DNA from 2 places in the Pseudomonas sp. Tun-23181 genome. Region 2 is predicted to be linked to the other one. Evidence: predicted binding sites of a transcription regulator. Region 2 holds the regulator's gene; the other holds the start of a gene.
What was found. The regulator FliA, encoded in region 2, starts transcription of late flagellar genes. The targets are predictions, from matches to a motif close to CTAAAGTTTNNNNNNNNNNNGCCGNTAA.
Positions count from the first base shown of each region.

Region 1: a site for FliA is predicted at 1,467-1,494, ahead of ACDI39_RS11140 (flagellar protein MotY). Genes of this name have one in related genera too.

Region 1 is NZ_CM171630.1:2,316,467-2,319,873, forward strand. It holds gene ACDI39_RS11135 (argininosuccinate synthase) at 1-342, opposite strand, end outside; gene ACDI39_RS11140 (flagellar protein MotY) at 471-1,430, opposite strand; gene pyrC (dihydroorotase) at 1,561-2,607, shown strand; gene rnt (ribonuclease T) at 2,604-3,275, shown strand.
Region 2 is NZ_CM171630.1:5,417,853-5,421,259, reverse strand. It holds gene ACDI39_RS25675 (chemotaxis protein CheA) at 1-327, opposite strand, end outside; gene ACDI39_RS25670 (protein phosphatase CheZ) at 340-1,128, opposite strand; gene ACDI39_RS25665 (chemotaxis response regulator CheY) at 1,147-1,521, opposite strand; gene fliA (RNA polymerase sigma factor FliA) at 1,625-2,365, opposite strand; gene fleN (flagellar synthesis regulator FleN) at 2,362-3,195, opposite strand; gene flhF (flagellar biosynthesis GTPase FlhF) at 3,286-3,407, opposite strand, start outside.

The DNA.
Region 1 (3,407 bases), 2.8 Mb from region 2:
GGCGTCGGCGCCAGTTTCGTTGGCGATCTCGATCAGGCGCTTGGCGATCAGCGGACGGGCGATGGAAGTACCCAGCAGGTACTCGCCTTCATAGACGGTGTTGGCGCGGAACATCGGGAAGACGAAATCGCGCACGAACTCTTCGCGCAGGTCGTCGATGTAGATTTCTTTCACGCCCAGGGCCTGTGCCTTGGCGCGGGCCGGCTCGACCTCCTCGCCCTGCCCCAGGTCAGCGGTGAAGGTCACCACTTCGCAGTTGTAGGTATCCTGCAGCCACTTGAGAATCACCGAAGTATCAAGGCCGCCGGAATACGCCAGTACGACCTTTTTTACGTCCGCCATGCCATCACTCCACGGGGTTGTACGGAAAGCCGTCGATTCTACCGGCCCTGCCGAAAAATTTACAGTGGGGCGACAGCTTGTGACGACAAAGCGACAAGAACTGTCGAGAGCGCGACCACCGGTCGCACTCAGGACGCCTTGCCGGCCGGTGGTACGGCGGTAGCAGGGGCCGGTGCGTTGGCTGCCGGCGCCGCAGGTGGCTGCGCAGCAGGCTTTTGCTGGGGCTGCTCGACCGGCGTGACACGATCGAGGGTGATGTTGACCCGGCGGTTGCGCGCACGGTTGGCGGCGCTGTTGTTCTTCACCAGCGGGTAGCGCTCGCCATGGAAGCGCACGCTGATCTGCTCTTCGGGCACGCCGTGGGCCTTGAGGTAGTCGGCGACCGCCAGGGCCCTGCGCCGCGAGGTGTCACGGTTGGTCAGGCGATTGCCGCTGTTGTCGGAGTGACCGTCGAGCTCGATGTGGTTCACCGACGGGTCGGCCTTGAGGTAGTCGAGGATCACGTCCAAGCGGGCGCGGGCCGCGCTGTCCAGGTCGATGCCCGCGCTGGGGAAGCCTACCTGGGTCTGGCGGATCTGGTCGAAGTTCATCGGCAACAGCTTGCCCACGCACAGCTGGTAGTCGCTGTAGGCCTTGGCGAAACTCACCGGCAGCACGCGCACTTCCATGGGCCTGCCACCTTCGCCGGTGTAGTTGCGCACCACCGTGCTGCGCCCATCGAGCAGGCCATTGATCAAACGGCTGGCCTGGCCCTGGGAGGAGCTCAAGAGCACCCCGCTGCGCCCCAGTCGTACCGCGCCGAGGTTGATGTCGCCCCGCCCGGGCTGCCAGGGCGCCGCGGCGGCCAGCAAGGTCGCCGAGCCTGCGCCCAGGACGTTGCTGTGCGAGCGCAGTTGGAAAACCGCCTGTTCACCGGCTCGCCGCACGAACTCGCCACTGCCGAAACCGTCGATCGGCTGGACCAGCCGGCATTCGAACTGATCGCCCTCGACTGTCCAGGCGATGTTCTCCACGCGCGTCTGGAAGGTCAGTGCCCCAGCCGGCAGGCTGGCAAGCAGGGTGAACAGGGCTAGGTAACGCTGGTGCACAGGCGGCTCCACAGATTCTGGCGGCTTACCAGCAGGCTATCGGACGCCGCCCGGAAAACTTGATAGCCGTGCTCGCCCCGGGGTTTTCCGGTAGCATTCGTCCTTGAGTTCGAACCGCCTGGAATCCCCAATGTCCGATCGCCTGACCCTCCTGCGCCCCGACGACTGGCACATCCATCTGCGCGATGGTGCCGTCCTCCCCCATACCGTCGGCGATGTGGCGCGCACCTTCGCCCGCGCCATCGTCATGCCCAATCTCGTTCCGCCGGTGCGCGATGCCGCCGAAGCCGGTGCCTACCGTGAGCGTATCCTCGCCGCGCGGCCTGCCGGCAGCCGCTTCGAGCCGCTGATGGTGCTGTACCTCACCGACCGCACCAGCCCCGAGGATATCCGCGCGGCCAAGGCCAGCGGTTTCGTGTACGCCGCCAAGCTGTACCCGGCCGGCGCCACGACCAACTCCGATTCGGGCGTGACCAGCATCGACAATATCTTCCCAGCCCTCGAGGCCCTGGCCGAGGCCGGTATGCCGCTGCTGGTGCACGGTGAGGTGACGCGCGCGGAAATCGACGTGTTCGATCGCGAGAAGCGCTTCATCGACGAGCATATGCGGCGTGTGGTCGAGCGCTTCCCCACGCTGAAGGTGGTGTTCGAGCACATCACCACTGCCGATGCCGCGCAATTCGTCACCGAGGCGCCCGCCAACGTCGGCGCGACCATCACCCCCCAGCACCTGCTGTACAACCGTAACCACATGCTGGTGGGCGGTATCCGCCCGCACTTCTATTGCCTGCCGATCCTCAAGCGCAACACCCACCAGGTGGCGCTGCTGGACGCGGCCACCAGCGGCAACCCCAAGTTCTTCCTCGGCACCGACTCGGCGCCGCATGCCCGCCATGCCAAGGAAGCCGCCTGTGGCTGCGCCGGCTGCTACACCGCCTATGCGGCCATCGAGCTGTATGCCGAGGCATTCGAGCAACGCAACGCACTGGACAAGCTGGAAGGCTTCGCCAGCCTGCACGGCCCGGCCTTCTATGGCCTGCCGGCCAACACCGACACCATTACCCTGGTCCGCGAAGAGTGGGCCGCCCCGGACAGCCTGCCGTTCGGCGACAACACCGTGGTCCCGCTGCGCGCCGGTGAAAAACTGCGCTGGCGCCTGCTGGAGGGCAAGGCGTGAGCGAAGTTCTCTTTGATGATGACCAGGAAGGTCAAGGCGGTGGTTCGCGCCATCCGATGGCCGAGCGTTTTCGCGGCTACCTGCCGGTGGTGGTCGACGTCGAGACCGGTGGCTTCAACTGCGCCACCGATGCGTTGCTGGAGATCGCCGCGGTCACCATCGGCATGGACGAGAAGGGTTTCCTGTTCCCGGAGCACACCTACTTCTACCGCGTCGAGCCGTTCGAAGGCGCCAACATCGAGCCGGCGGCCCTGGAGTTCACCGGTATCAAGCTGGATCACCCGCTGCGCATGGCGGTGAGCGAGGAAACCGCGCTCACCGACATCTTCCGCGGGGTGCGCAAGGCATTGAAGGCCAATGGCTGCAAGCGGGCGATCCTGGTCGGCCACAACAGCAGCTTCGACCTGGGCTTCCTCAATGCCGCGGTGACGCGCAACGACCTCAAGCGCAACCCGTTCCACCCCTTCTCGAGCTTCGACACCGCCACCCTGGCGGGCCTTGCCTACGGCCAGACCGTCCTGGCGCGAGCCTGCCAGAGCGCCGACATCGACTTCGACGGCCGCGAGGCCCACTCGGCACGCTACGACACGGAGAAGACTGCCGAGCTGTTCTGCGGCATCGTCAATCGCTGGAAGGAAATGGGCGGCTGGCGGGACTTCAACGACTGAGCGGCAAGCGAGAGTCGGGCACGAACAGCTTTTTCTCGAAACCCCAAGCGAAAAAAAACCGGCCACGAAGGCCAATGCCAGTCAGTTAAGACTTTCAGTTGTCATTTGGGGCCGCTTCGCGCCCCATCGCCG
Region 2 (3,407 bases):
GCGCTCACGCACCTGGCCGAACATGCCATTGACCGTGTCCAGCGCCTCGAGGACCACGTCCATCAGCTCTGCGTCGACCCGGCGCTCCCCTTTGCGCAAGACGTCGAACACGTTCTCGGCGATATGGCAGCACTCCACCAGCTCGTTGAGCTGGAGGAAGCCGGCGCCCCCTTTAACAGTGTGAAAACCGCGAAAGATCGCATTGAGCAGGTCCGCGTCGTCGGGCCGGCTTTCCAGCTCGACCAGTTGCTCGGACAGTTGCTCGAGAATTTCGCCGGCTTCTACCAGGAAATCCTGGAGGATTTCTTCATCGGCGCCGAAGCTCATTGAACGTGCTCCCTAAAAACCCAGGCTGGACAGCAGATCGTCGACATCGTCCTGACCGGACACGACGTCTTCACGCTTATCGGCATGAATCTGCGGACCTTCACCCCGGGCCGGATGTTTTTCTTGATCTTTTTCAGCGCGCAGCTGCTGGTGGTCATGTTCGATACCGGCAAAACGGTCGACCTGGCTTGCCATCAGCACGAGCTTGAGCAGATTGCTTTCGACTTCGGTGACCAACGCGGTCACGCGCTTGATCACCTGGCCGGTCAGGTCTTGATAGTCCTGGGCCAGGAGAATGTCGTTGAGATGGCCTGCGACCTTGCGGTTGCCCTCGACGCTGTGCGTCAGGAAACTGTCGACGCGCTTGACCAGCTCGCGAAACTCCGGCGCGGCGACCTCGCGGCGCATGAAGCGCTGCCAGTCGGCACTCAGGTTCTGGGCTTCGGCGGCCAGGTCGTTGAGCACCGGGGTGCCCGCTTCCACCAGGTCCATGGTGCGGTTGGCGGCGCCCTCGGTGAGCTTGACCACATAGGCCAGGCGCTCGGTGGCGTCGGTGATCTGCGACATTTCCTCGGCCTGCGGCATGCGCGGGTCGATCTGGAAACTGACGATCGCGCTGTGCAACTCGCGGGTGAGCTTGCCGACTTCCTGGTACAGGCCGCGGTCGCGGGTCTGGTTCAGTTGGTGGATCAACTGCACCGCCTCGCCGAACCGGCCGTGCTCGAGGCTCTCGACCAGTTCCTGGGCATGTTTCTTCAGGGTCGATTCGAACTCACCCAGCGACGTGTTTTTCTGCTCCATGGCGCCCCCTGACGTGACTCAACCGTTGACGCGTTCGAAGATCTTCTCGATCTTCTCCTTGAGCACCTGGGCGGTAAAAGGCTTGACCACATAGCCGTTGACCCCGGCCTGGGCCGCTTCGATGATCTGGTCGCGCTTGGCCTCGGCAGTCACCATCAGCACCGGCATGTGTTTGAGGCGGTCATGGGCGCGGACCTTGCGCAGCAGGTCGATGCCGGACATGCCGGGCATGTTCCAGTCGGTCACCAGGAAATCGTAATGGCCGTTTTCCAGCATCGGCAGCGCCGTGGTGCCGTCGTCGGCCTCGTCGGTGTTGGTGAAGCCCAGGTCACGCAACAGGTTCTTGATGATCCGCCGCATCGTCGAAAAGTCGTCAACGATGAGGATTTTCATGTCTTTGTTCAATTAGACCTCCAAGCAGTCCTAGACGCGCTCGGCCCCGAGCACGCATTCAATCAATTGGGCATCATTTACAACGACTGCGGCGAACCTGGCTTCAGCGTGCCCGCCATTCCCCCAGGCGGCTGCGCAGGCGCGCCGCGCACTGGCTGTGCAACTGGCTGACACGCGACTCGCTGACCCCCAGTACCTCACCGATCTCCTTGAGGTTCAGCTCTTCGTCGTAGTACAGCGCCAGCACCAGGCGCTCACGCTCCGGCAGGTTGGCGATCGCATCGGCCAGCGCGGCCTGGAAGCGCTCGTCCTCCAGGTCGCGCGAGGGCTCCAGCTGGCCACTGGCGCCATCCTCGTGGAGCCCTTCGTGCTCGCCGTCCTGCAACAGGTCGTCGAAGCTGAACAGGCGGCTGCCCAAGGTATCGTTCAGGATCCCGTAGTAATCATCGAGACTCAATTGGAGTTCGGCAGCAACTTCATGATCTTTAGCGTCACGGCCGGTACGCGCCTCGACGGCACGTATCGCGTCACTGACCATACGGGTGTTGCGGTGCACCGAGCGCGGCGCCCAGTCGCCCTTGCGGACCTCGTCGAGCATGGCGCCACGGATGCGGATACCAGCGTAGGTCTCGAAGCTGGCGCCCTTGCTGGCATCGTACTTGTTGGCCACTTCCAGCAGGCCGATCATGCCGGACTGGATCAGATCCTCGACCTGCACGCTGGCCGGCAGGCGCGCCAGCAGGTGATAGGCGATGCGCTTGACCAGCGGGGCGTAGCGTTCGACCAGTTCGTACTGGGCATCGCGCGACGCCTTGCTGTACATCTTGAAACCGCTCGCGTTCATAGCACCGGCCCTGCGCTGGTGGGCTGCACCAGGCGCTCGACGAAAAACTCCAGGTGCCCGCGCGGGTTGGCCGGCAACGGCCAGCTGTCGACCTTCTGTGCGATGGCCTTGAACGCCAGCGCACACTTGGACCGCGGGAAAGCCTCGTAGACCGCCCGCTGCTTCTGCACCGCCTTGCGCACGCATTCGTCGTAGGGCACGGCGCCGACATACTGCAGCGCGACATCGAGGAAACGATCGGTGACCTTGGTCAACTTGGCGAACAGGTTGCGGCCCTCCTGCGGGCTCTGCGCCATGTTGGCCAGCACGCGAAAACGGTTCATGCCGTAGTCGCGGTTGAGCAGCTTGATCAGGGCGTAGGCGTCGGTGATTGAGGTCGGCTCGTCGCACACCACCAGCAGCACTTCCTGGGCCGCGCGGACGAAGCTGACCACCGAGTCGCCGATGCCGGCGGCGGTGTCGATCACCAGCACGTCGAGGTTGTCGCCGATCTCGCTGAACGCCTGGATCAGGCCGGCATGCTGGGCAGGCGCCAGGTGCACCATGCTCTGGGTGCCAGAGGCGGCCGGGACGATGCGCACGCCACCGGGCCCCTGCAACAGCACGTCGCGCAGTTCGCAGCGGCCTTCGATGACATCGGCCAGGGTGTGCTTGGGCGTGAGGCCCAGCAGGACGTCGACGTTCGCCAGGCCTAGGTCGGCGTCCAGCAGCATGACCCGCCGGCCCAGTTCGGCCAGTGCCAGGGACAGGTTCACTGAAACGTTAGTCTTGCCGACGCCACCTTTGCCACCGGTTACGGCGATCACCTGTACGGGATGCATGCTACCCATGTTCGTTCTTTACCTTGTCTCGCTTGGACCCAGGCCACATGAGGGGCTGAACTCGACCCCCTGATGTAGGTACTTTGCGCTGCACATTCATCAACCCGCGCGCTTGCCAGGGTTGTGATAGAGATCAGCGAACATGTCGGCCATCGCCTCTTCGCTGGGCTCGTCCTGCATTTGCACACTGACCGCGCGGCTGACCAACTGGTGCTTGCGCG